One region of the Streptomyces marispadix genome, then DNA from elsewhere that is predicted to be linked to it. Evidence: predicted binding sites of a transcription regulator. Region 1 holds the regulator's gene; each other region holds the start of a gene.
The links. Region 1 encodes HrcA, which represses chaperone genes, less so after heat shock. Its sites were predicted from a motif close to TTNGCACTCNGNNNNNCNGAGTGCNAA; they were not measured.
Positions count from the first base shown of each region.

Region 2: the regulator HrcA is predicted to act here: its motif matches at 2,370-2,396, upstream of groES (co-chaperone GroES).
Region 3: the regulator HrcA is predicted to act here: its motif matches at 2,773-2,799, upstream of groL (chaperonin GroEL).

Region 1 is NZ_JAKWJU010000002.1:1,689,081-1,695,071, forward strand. It holds gene MMA15_RS07270 (nitronate monooxygenase) at 1-148, opposite strand, end outside; gene dnaJ (molecular chaperone DnaJ) at 623-1,759, opposite strand; gene hrcA (heat-inducible transcriptional repressor HrcA) at 1,760-2,776, opposite strand; gene MMA15_RS07285 (MBL fold metallo-hydrolase) at 3,011-3,850, shown strand; gene MMA15_RS07290 (DUF3097 domain-containing protein) at 3,862-4,704, shown strand; gene hemW (radical SAM family heme chaperone HemW) at 4,749-5,987, shown strand.
Region 2 is NZ_JAKWJU010000002.1:4,147,635-4,153,625, forward strand. It holds gene tsaD (tRNA (adenosine(37)-N6)-threonylcarbamoyltransferase complex transferase subunit TsaD) at 1-744, shown strand, start outside; gene MMA15_RS17495 (hypothetical protein) at 752-1,000, shown strand; partial or broken gene MMA15_RS17500 (class I SAM-dependent methyltransferase) at 1,038-2,304, opposite strand; gene groES (co-chaperone GroES) at 2,544-2,852, shown strand; gene groL (chaperonin GroEL) at 2,964-4,589, shown strand; gene MMA15_RS17515 (SDR family NAD(P)-dependent oxidoreductase) at 4,731-5,504, opposite strand; gene MMA15_RS17520 (MOSC domain-containing protein) at 5,525-5,991, opposite strand, start outside.
Region 3 is NZ_JAKWJU010000002.1:2,781,329-2,787,319, reverse strand. It holds SAM riboswitch class I at 92-242, shown strand; gene thrC (threonine synthase) at 262-1,557, shown strand; gene MMA15_RS11510 (MoaD/ThiS family protein) at 1,554-1,829, shown strand; gene MMA15_RS11505 (cold-shock protein) at 2,323-2,526, shown strand; gene groL (chaperonin GroEL) at 2,948-4,576, shown strand; gene secD (protein translocase subunit SecD) at 4,837-5,991, opposite strand, start outside.

The DNA.
Region 1 (5,991 bases):
GCGTCTTGTAGCCCGCGGCGAGGAAGCCCAGGCCGCCCGCTTCGCTCACGGCACCGGCCAGCTCCGGGCACGAAGGCCCGCCCGCCATGGGGGCCTGCACAATCGGGTGCTCCGTCAGTTCGGGGAGCGGGATCGGCGACGAGGGCATGTGCACATCCTGTCACGCGGCGTACGGGCGCCAGGGTCCGGACCGGCTCTGGGGCGGACGGGACCGGGACGGACGGGGTCAGGAGAGCGGATCGAAGGACATGACGGATGTCACGGACTCGATGGGCTCTGCATCCGTTCGACCGGCACCGGTCGACCGGCATCCGTTCGACCGGCCGGGGGCCGGTGCGGCAGCGGCCCGGCGAGTACGAGCGCGGGAAGTACGGCTGAGGGTACGAGTGCGGGTACCGCCGGTACGACTGCCGGTGCCGTGAACTCCTCGGCCCCGCAAGGCCGTTGAGCCAAAGGCCCCGCCGGACCCGGCGACTCGGGTGATTCCGGTGCCGGTTCGGTGCGGGTTCGGTGACGGGCCCGGTGGCCGGGTCATCCGGTGGGCCGGGTCGTCCGGTGGAGCGGCCCCGTCGATCGGGACCAGCGGCGTGTGAATCGGCGGCCCCGGTCGACGCCCGTCGTCTCAGCGCCCGTTGAACGCGTCCTTCAGCCGGGAGAACAGCCCCTGCTGACCGGGCTGGAACTGGCCCGTCGGCCGCTCCTCGCCCCGCATCTCCGCCAGCCGCCGCAGCAACTCCTCCTGCTCCGGCTCCAGATTCGACGGTGTCGTCACCTCTACGTGGACGATCAACTGGCCGCGCCCGCCGCCCCGCAGATGCGTGACGCCGCGCTCGTGCAGCGGGATCGACTGCCCGGACTGGGTCCCGGGTCTGATGTCGACCTCCTCCATGCCGTCCAGGGTCTCCAGCGGCACCTTCGTGCCGAGGGCGGCGGCCGTCATCGGGATCGTGACCGTGCAGTGCAGATCGTCGCCGCGGCGCTGGAAGACGGGGTGCGCCGTCTCGTGGATCTCGACGTAGAGATCGCCGGCGGGGCCGCCTCCCGGGCCGACCTCGCCCTCTCCCGCGAGCTGGATGCGGGTGCCGTTGTCGACGCCGGCGGGGATCTTCACCGTGAGGCTGCGGCGGGAGCGGACGCGTCCGTCGCCCGCGCACTCCGGGCAGGGCGTGGGCACGACCGTGCCGAAGCCCTGGCACTGCGGGCAGGGCCGCGACGTCATGACCTGCCCCAGGAAGGAGCGCGTGACCTGGGAGACCTCTCCCCTGCCGCGGCACATGTCGCAGGTCTGCGCGGAGGTGCCGGGGGCTGCGCCCTCGCCGTTGCAGGTGTTGCAGACGATGGCCGTGTCGACCTGGATGTCCTTGGTCGTGCCGAACGCGGACTCGTTCAGCTCGATGTCGAGCCGGATCATGGCGTCCTGGCCGCGGCGCGTACGGGACCTCGGCCCGCGCTGCGAGGCGGTGCCGAAGAAGGCGTCCATGATGTCGGAGAAGTTGCCGAAGCCGCCCGCGCCGCCGAAGCCGCCGCCTCCGCCCGCGGCACCGGCCGCCGGGTCGCCGCCGAGGTCGTAGACCTGCTTCTTCTGCGGGTCGGAGAGGATCTCGTAGGCGGTGTTGATCTCCTTGAACCGCTCCTGCGTCTTCGGGTCGGGGTTGACGTCAGGGTGCAGCTCGCGCGCAAGCCTGCGGAAGGCCTTCTTGATGTCGTCCTGCGAGGCGTCGCGCTGCACGCCGAGGACCGCGTAGTAGTCCGTCGCCACTTACGACTCCGCGAGGATCTGTCCGACGTACCGTGCCACTGCGCGTACCGCTCCCATCGTTCCGGGGTAGTCCATGCGGGTCGGTCCGACCACGCCGAGCTTGGCGACTGCTTCGTCGCCCGAACCGTAGCCGACCGAAACCACCGATGTGGAACTCAGTCCTTCGTGGGCGTTCTCATGCCCGATCCGTACGGTCATGCCGGGGTCCTTCGCTTCCCCGAGCAGCTTCAGCAGCACGACCTGCTCCTCCAGCGCCTCCAGCACGGGGCGGATGGTGAGCGGGAAGTCGTGCCCGAAGCGGGTGAGGTTGGAGGTGCCGCCGATGATCAGGCGCTCCTCGGTCTCCTCGACGAGGGTCTCCAGCAGGGTGGCCAGCACCGTCGAGACCGTGCCGCGGTCGTCGCCCTCGAAGGCGTCCGGCAGGTCCTGCACGAGCGAGGGCACCTCGGTGAAGCGCTCGCCCACCACACGGCTGTTGAGCCGGGCGCGCAGATCGGCCAGCGCGGAGTCCCCGATGGGCGACTGGCAGTCGATCAGCCGCTGCTCGACCCGCCCGGTGTCGGTGATCAGCACCAGCATCAGACGGGCGGGCGCGAGGGAGAGCAGCTCCACGTGGCGCACCGTCGACCGCGTCAGCGAGGGGTACTGCACGACGGCGACCTGGCGGGTGAGCTGCGCCAGCAGCCGCACCGTGCGCCCCACGACGTCGTCCAGGTCGACCGCGCCCTCCAGGAAGTTCTGGATCGCGCGGCGCTCGGGGGGCGACAGCGGCTTGACGCCCGCCAGCTTGTCCACGAAGAGGCGGTAGCCCTTGTCGGTGGGGATGCGCCCGGCGCTGGTGTGCGGCTGCGCGATATAGCCCTCGTCCTCCAGCGCGGCCATGTCGTTGCGCACCGTGGCCGGGGAGACCTGGAGGTTGTGCCGCTCCGTGAGCGCCTTGGAGCCGACGGGCTCCTCGGTGCCCACGTAGTCCTGGACGATCGCGCGCAGCACTTCGAGTCTGCGTTCACTCAGCATCGCGCACCTCCCGTCCGGCTTCGGCTGCCCGTGTCTGCGACTGCTTCAAGGGGGCGCCGGCGACTGTGACTTCCCCGTCGTCCCCGTCGTCCCGACTCCCTGGCACTCTCGCCGATGGAGTGCCAGAACCTCCGGCTAAGTGTACGGCCGGTTGCCGTGGCGTGGGCAAGAGCCGTAGGTACCGACGGTATCGCGGGGGCGCGATGCGGCGGTACGTCCCAGTAACGTCTTCGCATGGCCGGGAGCGGGGACGTACACGGGGAAGCACACGAAGAGGTGCTCGGTGAGGGAGACGGCGGGGACCGGTGGGAGGAGTTGGCGCCCGGCATCACGCGGCGCAGGCTGCCCCGCTGGGACGCCACGGTGGGCGGGGTCGACATCGGGACCGGGGTGCTGGTCGTCGACACCGGTTCGGGCGTCGCGGAAGGCGCCCGTGTCCGCGACGATCTGGCGGCCCTCTTCGGGCGCCCCGTGACACATGTCGCACTCACCCACTCCCACTTCGACCATGTACTCGGCACCGCTGCCTTCGACGGCGCCGAGGTGTACGGGGCGGAGGGCCTGGCCGGTCATCTCGGGGACGGGCGCGAGGAGTTGCGGCTGGACGCGGTGCGGCACGGGATGGCCAAAGGCCCGGCGGCGGAGGCGTCGGCGCGGCTCGTGCCGCCGCACCACGGCGTGACCGGGCGGCTCACGGCGGCGTCCGGCGAGCGCACGGTGCGGCTGGTGAACATGGGCCCGGCGCACAGCCCCTACGACATGGCCGTGATCGTCGACGTCGACGAGGGCCGTGCGGGCGAGGACCGTGAAGAACGTGAGGACCGTATCGGCGGGGGCGGCGCGGGCACGGCCGTGCGGAGGCGGGTCGTCTTCTGCGGCGATCTCGTCGAGGAGTCGGGGGAGCCGCAGGCGGGCCCGGACGCGAGCCCGTCGCACTGGCCGGGCGCACTGGACCGGCTGCTGGCGCTCGGCGGCGAGGACGCGCTGTATGTGCCGGGCCACGGGGCCGTCGTCGGTGCGGACTTCGTACGTGCCCAACGGGACGTCCTGGCACGCCGGTTCGGAGGGTCGTGAAGAATGCCGCCATGCGCAGCCGCTCTTACGACCCCGATCTGACCCCGCCGTGGAAGCGGCGGCGGCCGGTGCCCGAGGTGCCCGCCGACCCCGATCTGGTGGTGGAGGAGATCACCACCGGCTTCTGCGGGGCCGTCATCCGTACGGAGAAGACCGCGGAGGGCCCCACGGTCACCCTGGAGGACCGGTTCGGCAAGCACCGCGTCTTCCCCATGGGGCCGGGCGGTTTCCTGCTGGAGGGGAGGACGGTCACGCTCGTACGGCCCTCGCAGGGGGCGGCCGGTGCGGCGAGCGGGGCGGCGCCGCAGCGGACGGCTTCCGGTTCCATCGCCGTCCCGGGAGCGAGGGCGCGGGTGGCACGCGCGGGCCGCATCTATGTGGAGGGCCGCCATGACGCCGAACTCGTGGAGAAGGTCTGGGGCGACGATCTGCGCGTCGAGGGCGTGGTCGTGGAGTATCTGGAGGGCGTGGACGACCTGCCCGCCGTCGTCGCGGACTTCCGTCCCGGCCCGGACGCCCGGCTCGGGGTGCTCGTCGACCATCTGGTGCCGGGTTCGAAGGAGTCCCGTATCGCGGCCGAGGTCACCGATGAGCACGTGCTGGTCGTCGGCCATCCCTACGTCGACGTCTGGGAGGCCGTGAAGCCCTCGTCGGTGGGGATCGCCGCCTGGCCGCGGGTGCCGCACGGCCAGGACTGGAAGACGGGCGTGTGCCGGGCGCTGGGCTGGCCGGAGAACACCGGCGCGGCATGGCAGCGGATCCTGGGCCGCGTACGCGACTACCGGGATCTGGAGCCGGAGCTGCTGGGCCGGGTGGAACAGCTCATCGACCATGTGACGGTGGGGTTCTCGTAGGGCGCCCCAGGGGGTGACGTCCCGCATCGCGGACAATGGGACGCATGCCCTCCGCACTGCCCGACGGCGATCCCGTGCCCGAAAGCGGCTCGCTGCCGCCCGACGCCCTCACGGGCCGTGACTCGCGCCCGCTCGGCTTCTATCTGCATGTGCCCTACTGCGCGACCCGCTGCGGCTACTGCGACTTCAACACCTACACCTCCGACGAGCTGCGCGGCTCCGGCGGGGTGCTCGCCTCGCGGGAGAACTACGCGGGCACGCTCGCCGACGAGATCCGCCTCGCCCGCAAGGTGCTCGGCGACGACCCGCGCAGCGCCGCCACGGTCTTCGTCGGCGGCGGCACCCCCACGCTGCTGCCGCCCGAGGACCTCGGCTCGATGCTCGCGGCCGTACGCGACGAGTTCGGGCTCGCGAAGGACGCCGAGGTGACGACGGAGGCCAACCCCGAGTCCGTCGACGGGCGTTATCTGGAGCGGCTGCGCGAGGCGGGCTTCAACCGGATCTCCTTCGGGATGCAGAGCGCACGACCGCACGTACTGCGCGTACTGGACCGCAACCACACCCCCGGGCGGCCCGAGGCCTGCGTGGCTCAGGCCCGCGCCGCGGGCTTCGCCCACGTCAACCTCGATCTGATCTACGGCACGCCGGGCGAGAGCGACGACGACTGGCGCGCATCCCTACAGGCGGCGATCGCGGCGGGACCGGACCACATCTCCGCCTACGCCCTCATCGTCGAGGACGGCACACGGCTCGCCCGCCGCATCCGCCGCGGCGAGGTGCCCCCTACGGACGACGACGTGCACGCGGACCGCTATGTCATCGCCGACGAACTGCTCACGGCGGCGGGCATGGACTGGTACGAGGTCTCCAACTGGGCGTCCGCGTCGGACGGTTCGGCCCGCTGCCGCCACAACGAGCTGTACTGGACGGGAGCCGACTGGTGGGGCGCGGGGCCCGGTGCGCACTCCCACGTGGGAGGCGTCCGCTGGTGGAACGTGAAGCATCCGGCCGCCTACGCCCAGGCCCTCGCCGAGGGCCGCTCCCCCGGCGCCGGGCGCGAGGTGCTGGCGGCGGAGGACCGCCGCGTCGAACGCATCCTGCTGGAACTGCGCCTCGCGGCGGGATGCCCGCTCGCTGTGCTGACCCCCGTGGGCAGGGCCGCGGCCAGGCGCGCACTCGACGACGGTCTGCTGGAGCCCGGTCCCTACGAGGAGGGACGCGCGGTGCTGACGCTGCGCGGAAGGCTGCTGGCCGACGCGGTGGTACGGGACCTGGTCGACTGAGCGG
Region 2 (5,991 bases), 2.5 Mb from region 1:
CTGCCCGAACCGACCATGGCCCTGCTCGTCTCCGGCGGACACTCCTCACTGCTGCTCGCGCCCGATATCACCGCCGACGTACGCCCGTTGGGCTCGACGATCGACGACGCCGCGGGCGAGGCGTTCGACAAGGTGGCCCGAGTGCTCGGCCTCGGCTTCCCGGGCGGGCCCGTCATCGACCGCTACGCACGTGAGGGCGACCCGGACGCGATCGCCTTCCCGCGCGGGCTGACGGGACCGCGGGACGCTCCGTACGACTTCTCCTTCTCGGGCCTGAAGACCGCCGTCGCCCGCTGGATCGAGGCCAAGCGCAACGCGGGCGAGGAGGTGCCCGTACGGGATGTGAGCGCGTCCTTCCAGGAGGCGGTCACCGATGTGCTGACGCGCAAGGCCGTACGGGCCTGTAGGGACCAGGGCGTCGGCCACCTGATGATCGGCGGCGGTGTGGCCGCCAACTCGCGGCTGCGCGCCATGGCCGAGGAGCGCTGCGCCGACGCGGGCATCGAACTGCGCGTGCCCCGGCCGAAGTTGTGCACCGACAACGGCGCGATGGTCGCGGCCCTCGGCGCCGAGATGGTCGCACGCCGCCGCACCGTGTCCGACTGGGACCTGCCCGCGGACTCCTCGCTTCCCGTCACCGAGCCGCATCTGCCGGGCACTTCGGACCAGCACCCGCACGGCCACTCGCACTCGCACTCGCACGATCATGTGCACGAACTGAGCCGGGAGAACCTCTACTCGTGAGCGCCTCATGACCGTCGCCCTGATGTGGGAGGCCAAGGCGGCCGCGGGCCGCGGCGAAGAACTGCTCTCCTGGGCCCGCGCCCGGCAGCTCGACGGGCCGCCGCAGCGCCGCGAGACCTACGCCGCCCCCGGCGACCGCGTGCTGGTCATCACCTGGTGGGCCGCGGGCCTCTCCGACGAGCTTCCCGAACTCCCGGACCCGCCCGAGGAGTTGACCGCCCGTCCCGTGCACCGCTGGCGCTTCGAGCAGGTCTGAGCGCACGTCGGGCCGAGCGTACGGCACTCCCGGCCCGCTATGCCTCCGACCGGCCCCCGGCAGCCCCCTCCCGTGCCAGCGGCTGCCCCAGCAGCACCGTCGGCGCGCCGGCGACCCTCGTGAGGAACAGCGTGCAGACGCCCGTCCCCTGGAGCTTCAGCTTCTTGCGCAGCTCCTCCGGTTCCACGGCCGAGCCGCGCTTCTTGACGGTCACCACGCCGACACCTCGCTCACGCAGCAGCGCCCGCAGCCGCTTGAGCTGGAAGGGCAGCACATCGGTGATCTCGTAACCCGTCGCATACGGCGTGGACTTGGCCTCGTCGCACGTCACATAGGCGATCGACGGGTCGACGAGCCTGCCGCCCAGCTCCTGCGCCACCTCTGCGACGAGATGCGCGCGTACGACCGCACCGTCCGGCTCGTAGAGAAATCGGCCCACCGGTCCGGCGGGCGGATCGGGCAGTCCACGCGACGCGAGTGAATGCCCGCCCGGCAGCAGCGTCGCTCGTACGAGTGAACTCTGCGCGCCGTCCCCGGAGTTGGCCCCTGGAGCCGGCGACCGGCCCGCGCCGCGACGCGTCGTCCCACGTCCCGAACCAGAGCACGGCCTCCTTCACATCGCCCGAGTCCGAGATCCACTCCGCCTCGGCGTCGTACGGGACGGCCTCGTGCGGAATGCCGGGCGCCACCTTCAGCGCCGCGTGCGAGACCCGCCGTGCCGCCTCGACCGCCCACGAAAGCGGCGGCGAATAGCTCTCCGGATCGAAGATCCGCCCTCGGCCGCCCCGGCGCGCGGGGTCCACGAACAGGGCGTCGCAGTCGGAGACATCGGCGTCGCGCACGTCCTGGCAGCGGACCTCGACGCGGTCGCCGACACCGAGCGCCGCCGCGTTCGCCCGTACGACGTCGCACGTCAACGGGTCGCTGTCGACGGCCAGTACATCGACACCCGCCCGCGCCAGCGCGATCGCGTCGCCGCCGACACCGCAGCACAGATCGGCCAGCCTCGGCACGCCGAGCGCGGAGAAGCGCCCCGCCCGGTACGCGGCGACACTCGCCCTCGTCGACTGCTCCAGGCCGTTCGGCGTGAAGTACATCCGCGCCGCGTCCTCTTCGCCGAACTTCGCCGCCGCGCGCTGCCGCAGCCGGGCCTGTGCGAGGGCCGCCGAGACCAGCTCCGGCGCATGGGTACGGCGCAGCCGCGTCGCCACCGCCAGCTCGCGGTCCGGTTCGTAGCCTTCCAACGACCCCAGCAGCGCCTGTCCTTCGTCGCCGAGCAGAGCGGCGAACGCCTCACGGTCCACGCGGTCATTCTCCCGTCCGGCCAGGGCCTCGGGGCCGCGGGGGCGGGAGGCGCGGCTCGCAGCGTCTGGCACTCTGGTTGACGGAGTGCTAACCGCGGCATAATGTCGACCCTGGCACTCTCCCATGGCGAGTGCCAAACGACAGCGACGGGGAGATCCGGCACCCGCGACGACGGATCTACCAGGTCGCCACCCCAGACATAAGACCCCGTTATGAGATCTCCGAAGGGGGAGGTCGGATCGTGACGACCGCCAGCAAGGTTGCCATCAAGCCGCTTGAGGACCGCATCGTGGTCCAGCCGCTCGACGCCGAGGAGACCACGGCCTCGGGCCTGGTCATTCCTGACACCGCCAAGGAGAAGCCCCAGGAGGGCACTGTCCTGGCCGTCGGACCCGGCCGCTTCGAGAACGGCGACCGTCTGCCGCTCGACGTGAACGTCGGCGACATCGTGCTGTACAGCAAGTACGGCGGCACCGAGGTGAAGTACAGCGGCGAGGAGTACCTCGTCCTCTCGGCTCGCGACGTTCTCGCGATCGTCGAGAAGTAAGTCACCGAAGCCGGAAGACACTTCTGATCCGCGCCCCGGTCCCTCCCGCATCACTTACGAGATGTACCGGGGCCGGGGCGCGGTTCGTTTTGAGAGGACTCGAAAGCTCCCATGGCGAAGATCCTGAAGTTCGACGAGGACGCCCGCCGCGCCCTCGAGCGCGGCGTCGACAAGCTGGCCGACACCGTGAAGGTGACCATCGGCCCCAAGGGCCGCAACGTCGTCATCGACAAGAAGTTCGGCGCACCCACCATCACCAACGACGGCGTGACCATCGCCCGTGAGGTCGAGGTCGAGGACCCCTACGAGAACCTCGGCGCGCAGCTCGTGAAGGAGGTGGCGACCAAGACCAACGACATCGCGGGTGACGGCACCACCACCGCCACCGTGCTCGCCCAGGCGCTGGTCCGCGAGGGCCTGCGCAATGTGGCGGCCGGCGCCTCGCCCGCCGCCCTGAAGAAGGGCATCGACGCCGCCGTGAAGGCCGTCTCCGACGACCTGATCGCCAACGCCCGGCCGATCGACTCCAAGGAGGACATCGCCTCCGTCGCCGGTCTGTCCGCACAGGACAAGCAGGTCGGCGAGCTGATCGCCGAGGCGATGGACAAGGTCGGCAAGGACGGCGTCATCACCGTCGAGGAGTCCCAGACCTTCGGCCTGGAGCTCGACTTCACCGAGGGCATGGCCTTCGACAAGGGCTACCTGTCGCCGTACATGGTCAGCGACCAGGAGCGTATGGAGGCCGTACTCGACGACCCGTACATCCTGATCCACCAGGGCAAGATCAGCTCCATCCAGGACCTGCTGCCGCTGCTGGAGAAGATCATGCAGGCCGGCGGGTCCAAGCCGCTGCTGATCATCGCCGAGGACGTCGAGGGCGAGGCGCTGTCCACCCTCGTGGTCAACAAGATCCGCGGCACCTTCAACGCCGTCGCGGTGAAGGCCCCCGGCTTCGGCGACCGCCGCAAGGCGATGCTCGGCGACATGGCGACGCTCACCGGCGCCACCGTCATCGCCGAGGAGGTCGGCCTCAAGCTCGACCAGGCCGGTCTGGACGTGCTCGGCACGGCCCGCCGCGTCACCGTCACCAAGGACGACACGACGATCGTCGACGGTGCCGGCAAGCGTGAGGACGTCGAGGCCCGCGTCGCCCAGATCAAGGGCGAGATCGAGGCCACCGACTCCGACTGGGACCGCGAGAAGCTCCAGGAGCGTCTGGCCAAGCTGGCCGGCGGCGTCTGCGTCATCCGCGTCGGCGCCGCGACGGAGGTCGAACTCAAGGAGAAGAAGCACCGCCTTGAGGACGCGATCTCCGCGACCCGCGCGGCCGTGGAGGAGGGCATCGTCGCCGGCGGCGGCGCCAGCCTCGTGCACTCCGCGAAGGTCCTGGAGGGCTCGCTCGGCAAGACCGACGACGAGGCCACCGGTGTCGCCGTCGTGCGCCGCGCGGTCGTCGAGCCGCTGCGCTGGATCGCCGAGAACGCCGGCCTCGAGGGCTACGTCATCACCTCGAAGGTCGCCGAACTCGACCGGAACCAGGGCTTCAACGCCGCCACCGGCGACTACGGCGACCTGATCAAGGCCGGTGTCATCGACCCGGTCAAGGTCACCCGCTCCGCGCTGGAGAACGCGGCGTCGATCGCCTCGCTGCTCCTCACGACCGAGACCCTGGTCGTCGAGAAGCCGGAGGAGGAAGAGCCGGCGGCAGCGGGCCACGGACACGGCCACGCGCACTGACGCGGGCACGCCCAGCCGGACGAACCAGCCGTACGAAACCGAGGCCCGGCACCCCGAGCGGGGGCCGGGCCTCGGCCGTGCGTCGTTCTTCGTGAACTGTCCCCGCTCCAGGGTCGGTCGGGCCGGTTCACCCGGGTCCGGTCAGCGCGGCCCGTACCGGCGCCCCGTCTTCGTCGACGCCCTCGCCAGCAGCTCACGCGGCAGCAGCCGCGACGCCCCCATGAGTGCCTTGTAGCGCGCGTCCGGGATCGACAGGGTCTTACCGCGCGCCAGATCCTTCACCGCCGCGCCGACGACCGCGTCCGCGTCCAGCCACATCCACCCCGGCACGCTCTCCGCGTCCATCCCGGCACGCTGGTGGAACTCCGTACGTACGAACCCGGGGCACAGCGCCATCAGCCGCACCCCCGACCCCGCCAGGTCCTTCGCCGCGCCCTGCGTGAACTGCACGACCCACGCCTTGCTCGCCCCGTAGGTACCGCGCGGCACGAACGCCGCAACCGAAGCGACGTTGACGACGCCGCCGCGCCCGCGCTCCCGCATGCTCGCCACCGCCGCCGAGGTGAGCCGTAGCACCGCCTCGCAGTGGACCTTGAGCATCGTCAACTCGTCCTCGACCGGGACTTGAAGAAACTTGCCCTTGTTGCCGAACCCCGCGTTGTTGATCAGTAGATCCACGGGGTGGTCCCCGTCCCCCAGCCGCTCCTCGACCGCGGAGATGCCCTCGTCGGTGGCGAGGTCCGCCACCAGCACGGACGCCTCGACGCCGTGCCGGTCGTGCAGCCGGGTGGCCTCCTCCCACAGGCGTTCCTCGTTACGGGCGACCAGTACGAGGTGGTGCCCGTCCCGCGCGAGCCGCCGGGCGAAGGCGGCTCCGAGACCGGCGGTGGCTCCTGTGATCAGCGCTGTCGTCATGGGGGCACGCTATCGGCGGCTCAACTCTCCGTACGCCGCAGGGCTTTGCGGCGGGCCTCCGCGTGCAGCGCGTCCCCCGCGGCGAGCACTCGCGGCAGCAGCTCCGGCTCCAGGGTCAGCGCACGGAAGAGGAAGCTCACCGTCACCTCGTGGTCCGGCCGGTGCACGACGTTGATCTCGTCCCCGCCCCGCACCGCTCCCGGCTCGACGACCCGCAGATACGCACCGGGCAGCGCCCGGTCGGTGAAGCGCTTGACCCAGCCACGCTCGTCGAGCCAGCCCGCGAACGTACGGCAGGGAATGCGCGCCGCGGCCACCTCCAGCACGACGCGGCTCCCGACGAGCCAGCGCTCGCCGATGCGGGCACCGTTCACATCCACGCCCCGGGTGGTGAGGTTCTCCCCGAAGCAGCCGTTGGACAGTTCCCGCCCGAGTTCGGCGGCCCAGCCGTCGAGGTCCTCGCGGGCGTAGGCGTAGACGGCCTGGT
Region 3 (5,991 bases), 1.1 Mb from region 1:
GCCTGTCGGTTACAGTCTTGAACAACGCCGACGGCGAGCGCATGCCGGGTCCGGCCCGGTGCCTCGGCGCCGCCGCGTGACAACTTCACACCGCTCATCCAGAGGGGCAGAGGGAACGGCCCGTTGAAGCCCCGGCAACCCTCCAGCCGGTCTCGTACCAGCGACATGACATCGCGAGGCTCCCGGCTCGGGAAGGTGCCAATTCCGGCTCGTGGCGAGATACGTCACGGGGAAGATGAGGAGAAAGGGCCTCGCCGAATCATGGCTGTTCAAGCTGCCGCCGGCACTCCCGCCGACACCGTGGGGGTCTCGCTCGGCCCCGCCGCCGCGCTCTCCTGCCGCGAGTGCGGCGAGCGCACCCCACTCGGCCCGGTCTTCGCCTGCGAGGCGTGTTTCGGGCCGCTGGAGATCGCGTACGACTTCCCCGGCGGCGACACGGAGGGGCTGCGCAAGCGCATCGAGGCGGGTCCCGACAACATCTGGCGGTACGCACCGCTGCTGCCCGTCCCCGAGGACGTGGCGGCGAAGCCCAACACCAACCCCGGCTTCACCAAGCTCGTAAGGGCGGACCGGCTCGCCCGTGAACTCGGCGTCACCGGCTCCCTGCACATCAAGGACGACTCCGGCAACCCGACGCACTCCTTCAAGGACCGCGTCGTCGCCATCGCCGTCGAGGCCGCACGCGCCTTCGGCTTCACCACCCTCTCCTGCTCCTCGACGGGCAACCTCGCGGGCGCGGTCGGCGCCGCCGCCGCCCGCGCGGGCCTGCGCTCGTGCGTCTTCATCCCGCACGACCTGGAGCAGGGCAAGGTCGTCATGGCGGCCGTCTACGGCGGCGAACTCGTCGGCATCGAGGGCAACTACGACGACGTGAACCGTTTCTGCTCCGAGCTGATCGGCGACCCCGCCGGCGAGGGCTGGGGCTTCGTCAACGTCAACCTCCGCCCGTACTACGCGGAGGGCTCAAAGACCCTCGCGTACGAGATCTGCGAACAGCTCGGCTGGCGCCTCCCGGACCAGCTCGTCGTCCCCATCGCCTCCGGCTCGCAGCTCACGAAGATCGACAAGGGCCTGAAGGAGCTGATCGCCCTCGGCCTGGTCGAGGACAGGCCCTACCGGATCTTCGGCGCACAGGCGGAGGGATGCTCCCCGGTCTCCCGCGCCTTCAAGGACGGGCACGACGTCGTACGGCCTGTGCGCCCCGACACCATCGCCAAGTCGCTCGCCATCGGAAACCCCGCCGACGGCCCGTACGTTCTGGACATCGCACGCCGTACGGGCGGCGCGGTGGAGGATGTCGACGACCCGCGGATCGTCGACGCGATCAAGCTGCTCGCGCGGACCGAGGGCATCTTCGCCGAGACCGCGGGAGGCGTCACCGTGGGCGTCACGAAGAAGCTGATCGAGGAGGGCAGGCTCGACCCGGCCCTCACGACCGTCGTCCTCAACACGGGCGACGGCCTCAAGACCCTGGACGCGGTGGCACCCACCACCGGTCCGACCGCCGTCATCCGTCCCAACCTGGACTCCTTCCGAGAGGCTGGTCTCGCATCATGAGCGTGAACGTCCGTATCCCGACGATCCTGCGTACCTACACCGGCGGGCAGGCGGAGGTGAGCGCCGAGGGCGCGACCCTCTCCGAGGTGCTGGCCGACCTGGAGCGCAACCACACGGGCATCGGCGCCCGCGTGCTGGACGACGCGGGCAAGCTGCGCCGCTTCGTCAACGTCTACGTGAACGACGACGACGTCCGCTTCGAGCAGGGCCTGGAGACCCCGACGCCGGACGGTGCCGGTGTCTCCATCATCCCCGCGGTGGCCGGGGGTTGATGAGGTCTCGGCCCTGCTGAGGTCTCGTGAGAGGTCGGTGAAGGCCCCTTGCGCCCGGCGCCGATCGCTTACCGTCGAACCGCCTCCTCTGGGAACACGTGAACGAAGCGGAGGGGGCGGTTCCGCGTGTGGGGACGCGATAGGGTTACGCAGAATCCCACCCCAGTGACTCACCCGGCACGTGCCGGGAGCATATGAGAACGCGACAAGTTGTGCCTGAAATCGAGGCGTGAATTGTCGTGTTGGCACGCTATGCCCGGCCATGATTGCCCCGCTTGATCGGGGATTGCGGGTTTTTGAGGCATCGGTCGGCGCTCAGAATTCTCGTCCTCGTGACCTGTTGCAGAGGGCGTCCGTGCAGATACATTCAGCCGCGGTCGACGCGTTCCGGCGGTTCGCCCCCGCATGTCTGCGGTGCGGCGCCGGAGGTGAGGTCTGACCCGGGTTCGTGAAGTGCGGGCTCGTGCAAGGGCCAGTAATAGGGGAGTTAGGGATGGCTCAGGGCACCGTCAAGTGGTTCAACGCGGAGAAGGGATACGGCTTCATCGCGGTCGACGGTGGTGCAGACGTATTCGTCCACTACAGCGCGATTCAGATGGACGGCTACCGCACCCTGGACGAAGGACAGCGGGTCGAGTTCGAGATCTCGCAGGGTCAGAAGGGGCCGCAGGCGGACATGGTCCGTGTGACTGCCTGAGCACCCGCAACACTGCGCAGAGCTGCAACAGCCGTAACAACAGCCGTACGAGGGGCCGCACTCCATGAGGGAGTGCGGCCCCTCGGTGCTGTCCGGAGGGGTCGGCCCGCGCGCCGGCCGGAGGCCGCCCGTCGGTTTCGTGCCGCCCGGCGCGCACGGCGCGTGCCGCGCGCTTGCGTACGTCCCGGCCCCGTGTGATGTCCTGGGTGCGCTTGCACTCGCAGGGGTCGAGTGCTAATCATTGCGTTAGCACTCTACGAGTGAGAGTGACAGTCAAGGACCGGGTCGGTGAGGCTCGTTCGCCGGGTGGAGCAAGGAACCACGCGGCTCGGGCCGTCCGTCGCGGGCGCCAGCGCGGTCCGGTTGTACCCCGTCCCCTGGTTGTGCAGGGGGATCCCCAGTCCGGGAGGGACCACTTCACATGGCCAAGATCATCGCGTTCGACGAGGAGGCGCGGCGCGGCCTCGAGCGCGGGATGAACCAGCTCGCTGACGCCGTCAAGGTCACGCTCGGCCCCAAGGGCCGTAACGTCGTGCTGGAGAAGAAGTGGGGCGCCCCCACGATCACCAACGACGGCGTCTCCATCGCCAAGGAGATCGAACTCGAAGGCGAGTACGAGAAGATCGGCGCCGAACTGGTCAAGGAGGTCGCCAAGAAGACGGACGACGTCGCCGGTGACGGCACGACGACCGCGACCGTCCTCGCCCAGGCGCTCGTACGGGAGGGCCTGCGCAACGTAGCCGCCGGCGCCAACCCGATGGCCCTCAAGCGCGGCATCGAGCGGGCCACCGAGGCCGTCTCCGCCGCCCTGCTGGAGCAGGCCAAGGACGTGGAGACCAAGGAGCAGATCGCCTCCACGGCCTCCATCTCCGCCGGCGACCCGCAGATCGGCGAGCTGATCGCCGAGGCGATGGACAAGGTCGGCAAGGAAGGCGTCATCACCGTCGAGGAGTCGCAGACCTTCGGTCTCGAGCTCGAGCTCACCGAGGGCATGCGCTTCGACAAGGGCTACATCTCCGCGTACTTCGCCACCGACATGGAGCGGATGGAGGCGGAGCTGGAGGACCCGTACATCCTCATCGTCAACTCCAAGGTCAGCAACGTGAAGGACCTCCTTCCGCTGCTGGAGAAGGTCATGCAGTCGGGCAAGCCGCTGCTGATCATCGCGGAGGACGTCGAGGGCGAGGCTCTCTCCACGCTCGTCGTCAACAAGATCCGCGGCACCTTCAAGTCCGTGGCCGTCAAGGCTCCGGGCTTCGGCGACCGCCGCAAGGCGATGCTCGGCGACATCGCGATCCTCACCGGCGGCACGGTCATCTCCGAGGAGGTCGGCCTCAAGCTGGAGAACGCCGGTCTGGAGCTGCTGGGCCGCGCACGCAAGGTCGTCATCACCAAGGACGAGACGACGATCGTCGACGGTGCGGGCGAGAGCGACCAGGTCGCCGGCCGCGTCGCGCAGATCCGTGCCGAGATCGACAACTCCGACTCGGACTACGACCGCGAGAAGCTCCAGGAGCGTCTGGCGAAGCTGGCCGGCGGCGTCGCCGTCATCAAGGCCGGTGCCGCCACCGAGGTGGAGCTGAAGGAGCGCAAGCACCGCATCGAGGACGCGGTGCGCAACGCCAAGGCAGCCGTCGAGGAGGGCATCGTCGCCGGTGGCGGCGTCGCTCTGCTCCAGGCGTCCAGCGTCTTCGAGAAGCTGGAGCTGGAAGGCGACGAGGCGACCGGCGCGCAGGCCGTCAAGCTCGCCCTGGAGGCACCGCTCAAGCAGATCGCGGTCAACGCCGGTCTCGAGGGCGGCGTCGTGACGGAGAAGGTGCGCAACCTCAAGCCGGGCCACGGCCTCAACGCCGCCACCGGCGAGTACGTCGACATGCTCGCCGAAGGCATCAACGACCCGGCCAAGGTGACCCGTTCCGCACTTCAGAACGCCGCCTCGATCGCGGCACTGTTCCTGACGACGGAGGCCGTCATCGCCGACAAGCCGGAGAAGGCTGCTGCCGGCGGCGGCGACCCGACCGGCGGCATGGGTGGCGGCATGGACTTCTGACCTGAGGGTCGGAAAGCCATACGCAGCCTCCCGGCGCGGACACGGACCGAGGGCGGCATCCCGGAAGGGGTGCCGCCCTCGGCGTGCGTGCGGGGCAAGTGCCCCGCACCGGGGGCCCGTTGAGGTTCGGATTCGTTGAACCCCGTTTTCGAGGACGGTTCACGCCCGGAGGTTCACGTCGGGCGGTCTCCGCTCGGGCGGGTTCCGTCCGGCAGGGCCTCATCAGGCCGATCCGGTCGGCGGGCCTTTGTCCGGCCTCCCTACACGCGGGCTCCGTTGTCGTTCGGGGAGCGGCGTGTGCTGGGCTTCGTGCGCTTCTGCGGTGCGGGACCCCGGGCCGTGCGGGGCGGCGTACCCGTACGGGCCTCCAACTCGACGGCGAGGGGCGCGCCCACGAACAGCGACGAGTACGAGCCCACCGCGATGCCCACGAGCAGGGCGAGCGCGAAGTCGCCGAGCGAGTCGCCGCCCAGCAGTGTGAGCGCCGCGATGATGAACAGCGCGCCCATGCCCGTGTTGAGGGTGCGCGGCACGGTCTGGACGACCGCGGTGTTGACGACGTCGCGGAAGGACTTCCTCCGTCCGCGGCGTCCGCCCCGCGCGTCGCCGTGCGCCTTCGTATGGCCCTCGCCGCGCCACTCGGAGCGGACCCTGTCGAAGATGACGACGGAGTCGTTGACCGAGTAGCCGATGACGGTCAGCAGCGCCGCGAGGAAGACGCCGTCCACGGGCTTGCCCAGCCAGGCGAAGGCGCCGACGAGGATCACCGCGTCATGGGCGAGCGCGAGCACCGCGGAGGCGCCGAACGTCCAGCGGAAGCGGCAGGCCAGATAGAGCAGTTGGGCCCCGAGCGCCACCCCGAGTGCGATCAGCGCGTTCTGCCGCAGCTCGTCGCCGAGGCTCGGGCCGAACAGCTCGTCGCGTACCTTCTCCGTGCCGCCGCCGAGATCGGCCAGCGTCGAGCGGACGGTCTCCTCCTGGGCGCCGGTGAGGCTCTCGGCTCGCACCGTGATCTCGCCGCCGCCGCCGTGACCGGGGCCTCCGGTTCCGGAGCCTCCGCCGGAGTTCTGGACGACGGCGTCCGGCAGTCCCGCGTCGGCGAGCGCGGAACGCGCCGCCTCGGGGTCCACGGGCTGGCTCGTCGAGTACTCCACAAGCCTCCCGCCCGTGAACTCGACCCCGAAGTCCAGCCCGCGCAGCACGATTCCGCACACCGCGAGTACGACGGCCGCGCCCGAGACCGCGAGCCAGCGCCTCCCGTACCGCATCCAGTCCGGGTTCCGCTTCGTCAGCCGGGTACGTACGCGGCCCAGTCCCGCCAGGCCCGTGAGCCGCGGCCGGGCGCGTACGAAGCGCCGGGCGACCGTCAGGTCCACCAGCGACCTCGTGACGACGAGGGCGCTGATCATCGAGGC